DNA from 3 places in the Kineococcus arenarius subsp. arenarius genome. Region 1 is predicted to be linked to each of the others. Evidence: predicted binding sites of a transcription regulator. Region 1 holds the regulator's gene; each other region holds the start of a gene.
What was found. The regulator HrcA, encoded in region 1, represses chaperone genes, less so after heat shock. The targets are predictions, from matches to a motif close to GNTNGCACTCGGNNNNNCCGAGTGCNANC.

Region 1 (2,263 bases):
GGGTGGGTGCCGCGGGGGCGGCCGGGCCCCTCGGAGCGACCAGCCGCACCGGCTGCCCGTCCACCCAGAAGCCCGGGCCCAGCGGGAACGTGCGGGTACGGCCCCTCGCGTCCTCCAGGACCACGACGTGCACGCCGCCGCTCTTCTCCACGCGCACCACGGCACCGACCCAGCCGGTCTCCACGTCCTCCACGACGAGGCCGCGCACGGCGGGTTCCTCGCGGTGCACCGGCCGCTGCGGGTGCGGGTTCGCGGACAGCACGTCGCTGCCGTAGCGGTCGCTGGACGGGTGCCTGGGGCTCACCCGCGGCACGCTAACGAGCGGTGCGCGCGGCGCGGTGGAGGCGCGCTCGGCGTAGACTTGGCACTCGGGTTCGGCGAGTGCCAGGACGAGCGCCAGGACGAGTGCCAGGAACGGCGGGGACGGAGGTGGGTGTGAGCGACGACCGCAGGCTCGCGGTGCTGCGCGCCATCGTGGAGGACTACGTCTCGACCCACGAGCCCGTGGGGTCCAAGGCGCTGGTGGAGCGCCACCGCCTCGGCGTGTCCCCGGCCACGATCCGCAACGACATGGCGGTGCTGGAGGAGGAGGGGTACATCGCCCAGCCGCACACCAGCGCCGGGCGCATCCCCACCGACAAGGGCTACCGCCTGTTCGTGGACCGCCTCGCCAACCTCAAGCCCATGTCACCGGCCGAGCGCCGCGCCATCCAGGCCTTCCTCGACGGCGCCGTGGACCTCGACGACGTCGTGGACCGCACCGTGCGGCTGCTGGCGCAGATCACCCGCCAGGCCGCCGTCGTGCAGTACCCCTCGCTCTCGCGCGCGGCGGTGCGGCACGTGGAGGTGGTGCCGGTCGGGGGGCGCAGCGCGCTGCTGGTGCTCATCACCGACACCGGCCGCGTCGAGCAGCGCGTCGTCGACGTGCGCTCGGCCACCGACGTGGAGTCGCTGCCCGAGGCCCTGGCGGTGCTGCGCGACCGCGTCAACGCGGCCGTGGCCGGCAAGCGGCTCAAGCAGGCGCGCGAGGAGCTCACCGCCGTCGTGCAGACCAGCCCGCCCGGTCAGATGGCGGTGACCGCCGAGGTCGTCGCCGCGCTGGGCGACTGCCTGAGCGCCGGGCTGGAGGAGCGCGTCGTCATCGCCGGCACCGCCAACCTGGTGCGCTCCGGCGCCCACGACCTGGCCGCCTCTCTCGGCAGCGTGCTGGAGGCGCTGGAGGAGCACGTCGTGCTCCTGCGGCTGGTGCAGGAGATGGCCGAGGAGGGCGGCGGCGACAGCGGCGCCCTCACCGTGCGCATCGGGGCGGAGAACCTCCACCTCGGCCTGCCGGAGACGTCCGTGGTCACCAGCGGCTACGGCGAGGGGGAGGTGCTGGCGCGCCTGGGCGTGCTGGGGCCCACCCGCATGGACTACCCGACCACGATGGCGGCGGTGCGGGCGGTCTCCCGCTACGTCTCGCGCATCCTGTCCCAGTGACCGACCGGACGAACCACCGAACGGGAGACCTGAGCACCTCGTGAGCGACTACTACGACGTCCTGGGCGTCAGCAGGGACGCCTCGGCGGAGGACATCAAGCGCGCCTACCGCAAGCTGGCGCGCAAGCTCCACCCCGACGTCACCTCCGACCCGGACGCCGGGGACAAGTTCAAGGAGGTCTCCCAGGCCTACGAGACGCTGTCCAACCCCGACAAGCGCGCGCAGTACGACCGCGGCGGCGGGCCCGGCGGGCCCGGCGGGCCCGGCGGCGGCTTCGGTCAGGGCTTCGGCTTCTCCGACATCATGGACGCCTTCTTCGGCCAGGGCGGCACCGGCGGCGGGCGCGGCCCGGTCAGCCGGACCCAGCGCGGCCAGGACGCCCTGATCCGCGTCGACGTCGACCTCGCCGAGGCCGCCTTCGGCGGCGAGCGGCAGATCCAGGTCGACACCGCCGTGCTGTGCCCCACCTGCAAGGGCACCTGCTGCCAGCCGGGCACCCAGCCGGCCACCTGCGACATCTGCCACGGGCAGGGCTCGGTGCAGCGCGTGGTGCGCTCCCTGCTGGGCCAGGTCATGACGAGCCAGCCGTGCCCGACGTGCCACGGCTTCGGCACCGTCCTGCCCTCCCCGTGCCTGGAGTGCTCCGGGGAGGGGCGGGTGCGCGCCCGCCGGCCGCTGAACATCCGCATCCCCGCCGGCGTGGACACCGGCACCCGCATCCAGCTCGCCGCCCAGGGCGAGGTCGGCACCGCCGGCGGCCCGCCCGGCGACCTCTACGTGGAG
Region 2 (2,263 bases), on a different contig from region 1:
ACCGTCAGCGGGCCGACGTCGCGCTCGCGCAGGTAGCGCCGCAGCGGCTTGAGCCCGAAGGGCAGCACGTCGAGCACCGCGTAGGACCGGGCGAACGGCGTGCTCGCCGGGGCGTCGGTGGTGACGTAGGCGATGGTCTCGTCCACCAGGCGCCCGCCGAGCAGCCGCGCGACCGCGCCGACCAGGCCGGCGCGCACGACGGCGCCGTCGGGCTCGTGCAGGTGGGCGCCGACGGCGCCGACGGCGGGGACGGGGTTGTCGCCGTCGTCCAGCTCGAAGCGCTCGCCGGCGCGCAGCACGAGGGCGCTGCGCGCCACGCCCGGCCGCGCCAGCGGCCCGCACCACAGCGCCGCCTCCACCACGTCGCCGTCCACGGACGTCCACCGCGCCTCCGCGCCGGCGGGCACCAGCTCGTGCGGCAGGCCGGGGGCGAGCTTGGCGCCGGTGGCCGGCACCCGCGCGGCGGTGGCCAGCACGAACGACAGCGGCGGTGAGGTGGCCTCGGGGTCGAACAGCCGCCGCCCGCCGGCGGTGCGCCGGGCCGGGTCGAACCAGGCCCCGTCGCCGGGCCCGAGCTCGTCGACGACGCCGGCCGTGACATCGGCGCAGCGGACCTGCGCGCGCCCGGCGAGGTTGGCCGCGGCCACCGCGGCGGTGCCGGGGTCGGCGTCCACGGCGAGCACGTCCAGGCCCGCGTCGGCCAGGGCGAGGGCGTCGGCGCCGATGCCGCAGCCGAGGTCGGCCACCCGCCGCACCCCGGCGCCGGCGAAGCGGCGGGCGTGCTCGGCGGCCACGACGGCGCGGGTGGCCTGCTCCACCCCGGCGGCGGTGAGCAGCAGGCCGTGCGCGCGCGGGCCGAGCTTGGCGGCGGCGCGCTCGCGCAGCCGCGCCTGCGTCATGGCCAGGGCCACCAGGGCGCTCTCGTGGCCCTCGCGGCGCAGCCGCTGCCCCAGCACCAGGGGGTCGGCCGGGCCTGCGGCGGCGATCAGGTCCAGCAGGGCGCGCCCGGCGGGGGAGGTCAGCGCGGCGACGTCGGCGGGGTCCACCCGCCCGACTGTGCCAGCACCCCACCCGCGCGGTCGCGCGAGCGGGGGCGCTCCCTGGCACTCGGGCAGTGGGAGTGCTAACTTCTGTCGCAGCGTCGGTGGCACTCCCCCGAAGGGAGTGCCAGCACGCGAGACGGTGCCGCCCGGCACCCGCGACGACGGGCGGGCACCACCCTCGCAGCCGACCCACCAGTACGCCAGATCCGTACCGAGTACGCAGAAGGGGAGGGCCGCTCAGTGTCGGTCTCCATCACTCCGCTCGAGGACCGCATCGTCGTCAAGCCGCTCGACGCGGAGCAGACGACCGCTTCCGGTCTGGTCATCCCGGACACCGCCAAGGAGAAGCCCCAGGAGGGCGAGGTCCTGGCCGTGGGTCCGGGTCGCGTCGACGACAACGGCAACCGCGTCCCCGTCGACGTCTCCGTCGGCGACAAGGTCATCTACTCCAAGTACGGCGGCACCGAGGTGAAGTACGGCGGCGACGAGCTGCTGATCCTCTCGGCGCGCGACGTCCTCGCCAAGGTCGCCAAGTAAGCAGCAGCAGGACCTGACGCCCCGGGCGCCCGGCGACACCGGGCGGCCGGGGCGTCCGCCGTTGCCGCCAAGAGATCTGGAAGGAACACGCACATGGCCAAGCAGCTCTCGTTCAACGAGGACGCCCGCCGCTCCCTGGAGCGCGGCGTGGACGCCCTCGCCAACGCCGTCAAGGTGACCCTGGGGCCCCGTGGCCGCAACGTCGTCATCGACAAGAAGTGGGGTGCGCCGACGATCACGAACGACGGCGTCACCATCGCCCGCGAGGTCGAGCTCGAGGACCCGTACGAGAACCTCGGCGCGCAGCTCGCCAAGGAGGTCGCCACCAAGACCAACGACGTCGCCGGTGACGGCACCACCACCGCGACCGTGCTGGCGCAGGCGATGGTCCACGAGGGCCTGCGCAACGTGGCGGCCGGTGCGGCGCCGTCCGCCCTCAAGCGCGGCATCGACGCGGCCGTCGAGGCCGTGAGCGACGAGCTGCTCAAGCTCGCCCGCGACGTCGACGGCAAGGGCGACATCGCCCACGTCGCCACGATCTCCGCGCAGGACCCAGCCGTCGGCGACCTGCTCGCCGACGCCTTCGACAAGGTCGGCAAGGACGGCGTCATCACGGTCGAGGAGTCCTCCACGACCGCGCTGGAGCTGGACTTCACCGAGGGCATGCAGTTCGACAAGGGCTA
Region 3 (2,263 bases), on a different contig from region 1:
GCGGGCAGCGTGAGACCCGCCCCCGGGCGTCGCCGGGGACGTCCCGCTCGCTGCACCACCCAGGAGAACGCAATGGCTCAGGGCACCGTGAAGTGGTTCAACGCCGAGAAGGGGTACGGCTTCATCACCGTGGACGACGGTGGCGCCGACGTCTTCGTGCACTACTCGTCGATCGCCGCCGACGGCTACCGCTCCCTCGAGGAGGGGCAGCGCGTCGAGTTCGAGGTCGGGCAGGGCCAGAAGGGCCCGCAGGCCGAGAACGTCCGCGGCCTCTGAGCCGCCCGCCGTCGGCGGCCGCGCTCAGTCCGCGGTCGCCGGCACGGCGGAGATCTCGAACTCCAGCACGACGGTCTCGGAGACCAGCACGCCACCGGTCTCCAGGGGGGCGTTCCACTCCACGCCCCAGTCGCGACGGTTGATCTTCGTGGAGCCCTCGAAGCCCAGGCGCGTGGTGCCGAAGGGGTCCCTGGCCGCGCCGGTGTGCTCGAAGTCCACCGAGACGGGCAGCGTCGTCGCCTTGATCGTCAGGTCCCCGGTGACGCGGTAGTCCGTGCCGCCCAGGGGGTGGACGTGCGTGGAGCGGAAGACGATGCGCGGGTGCGCCGGGGCGTCGAAGAAGTCGTTGGTGCGCAGGTGCTCGTCGCGGTGCGCTTCCCGGGTGTCGATGCTCGCCACCTCGATGGCGACCTGCACGCTCGAGGCCGCCGGCCGGGCGAAGTCCAGGTGGGCGCGGCCCTCGAAGCGGGCGAACTGCCCCCGCACCTTGGTCACCATGGCGTGCCGGGTGACGAAGCCGATGCGGCTGTGGGTGGGGTCCAGCAGGTACTCGCCCGACAGGTCGTCGGTGCGGCGCGTCTTCAGCGCCTGGATCCGCAGCGGCAGCTCGGACACGTCTCTCCTCAGGTCGTCCCCGGGTGGTGGGGCGGTCGTCACCAGGGTCGCAGCGGTTCGCCGAGGCCACCAGACGCCGGACGGGTGAGCCCTCAATCACCGGGCGTGCCCGCCGACGCGTCGGCGGGGCGGAGCGCAGGGGGTTTGCACTCGGAGGGGGAGAGTGCCAACATTGGCGTTGGCACTCTCGAGTCGAGAGTGACAGCACCAGCAGCACCTCGACCCGGGAGCGAAAGCTCCGGGCCGGACCGGTGAGGCCGGTCGCGCGGGGGACGTGACCCCGTCGCCGCCGGTCGTCCGTCGCGGGCACCGCTCCGGCCGCCCACCGCCCGTCTTCTGGGAGGAACACCAGGCATGAGCAAGATCATCGCCTTCGACGAAGAGGCCCGTCGCGGTCTCGAGCGCGGGATGAACCAGCTCGCCGACGCTGTCAAGGTGACGCTCGGCCCCAAGGGCCGCAACGTCGTCCTGGAGAAGAAGTGGGGCGCCCCCACGATCACCAACGACGGTGTGAGCATCGCCAAGGAGATCGAGCTCGAGGACCCCTACGAGAAGATCGGGGCCGAGCTCGTCAAGGAGGTCGCGAAGAAGACGGACGACGTCGCCGGTGACGGCACGACGACCGCGACCGTCCTGGCCCAGGCGCTCGTCCGCGAGGGCCTGCGCAACGTGGCCGCGGGTGCGAACCCGATGGGCCTCAAGCGCGGCATCGAGAAGGCCGTCGAGGCCGTGACCGAGCAGCTCGTGGCCGCCGCCAAGGAGGTCACCACCAAGGAGCAGATCGCCGCGACCGCCGGCATCTCCGCCGGTGACGCCTCCATCGGCGAGCTCATCGCCGAGGCCCTCGACAAGGTGGGCAAGGAAGGCGTCATCACCGTCGAGGAGAGCAACACCTTCGGCCTGGAGCTCGAGCTCACCGAGGGCATGCGCTTCGACAAGGGCTACATCTCCCCCTACTTCGTCACCGACGCCGAGCGTCAGGAGACGGAGCTCGAGGACCCGTACATCCTCATCCTGAACTCCAAGATCTCCACGGTGAAGGACCTGCTCCCGCTGCTGGAGAAGGTCATGCAGTCCGGCAAGCCGCTGGTGATCGTGGCCGAGGACGTCGAGGGCGAGGCCCTGGCGACCCTGGTCGTCAACAAGATCCGCGGCACCTTCAAGTCCGTGGCCGTCAAGGCCCCGGGCTTCGGCGACCGCCGCAAGGCCATGCTCGGCGACATCGCCATCCTCACCGGTGGCCAGGTCATCTCCGAGGAGGTCGGCCTCAAGCTCGACACCGCGGACCTCGACCTGCTGGGCCGCGCCCGCAAGGTCGTCGTCACCAAGGACGAGACCACGATCGTCGAGGGTGCCGGCGACGCCGACGCCA

Region 2: a site for HrcA is predicted at 1,100-1,128, ahead of groES (co-chaperone GroES). Genes of this name have one in related genera too.
Region 3: a site for HrcA is predicted at 1,034-1,062, ahead of groL (chaperonin GroEL). Genes of this name have one in related genera too.

The regions. Positions count from the first base shown of each region.
Region 1 covers NZ_JBJLSE010000025.1:5,361-7,623, forward strand. The annotation lists gene ACRYM0_RS08510 (DUF3097 domain-containing protein) at 1-304, opposite strand, end outside; gene hrcA (heat-inducible transcriptional repressor HrcA) at 436-1,479, shown strand; gene dnaJ (molecular chaperone DnaJ) at 1,520-2,263, shown strand, end outside.
Region 2 covers NZ_JBJLSE010000004.1:48,315-50,577, forward strand. The annotation lists gene ACRYM0_RS02365 (THUMP-like domain-containing protein) at 1-1,046, opposite strand, end outside; gene groES (co-chaperone GroES) at 1,284-1,580, shown strand; gene groL (chaperonin GroEL) at 1,674-2,263, shown strand, end outside.
Region 3 covers NZ_JBJLSE010000037.1:16,751-19,013, reverse strand. The annotation lists gene ACRYM0_RS10930 (cold-shock protein) at 73-276, shown strand; gene ACRYM0_RS10925 (YceI family protein) at 301-891, opposite strand; gene groL (chaperonin GroEL) at 1,246-2,263, shown strand, end outside.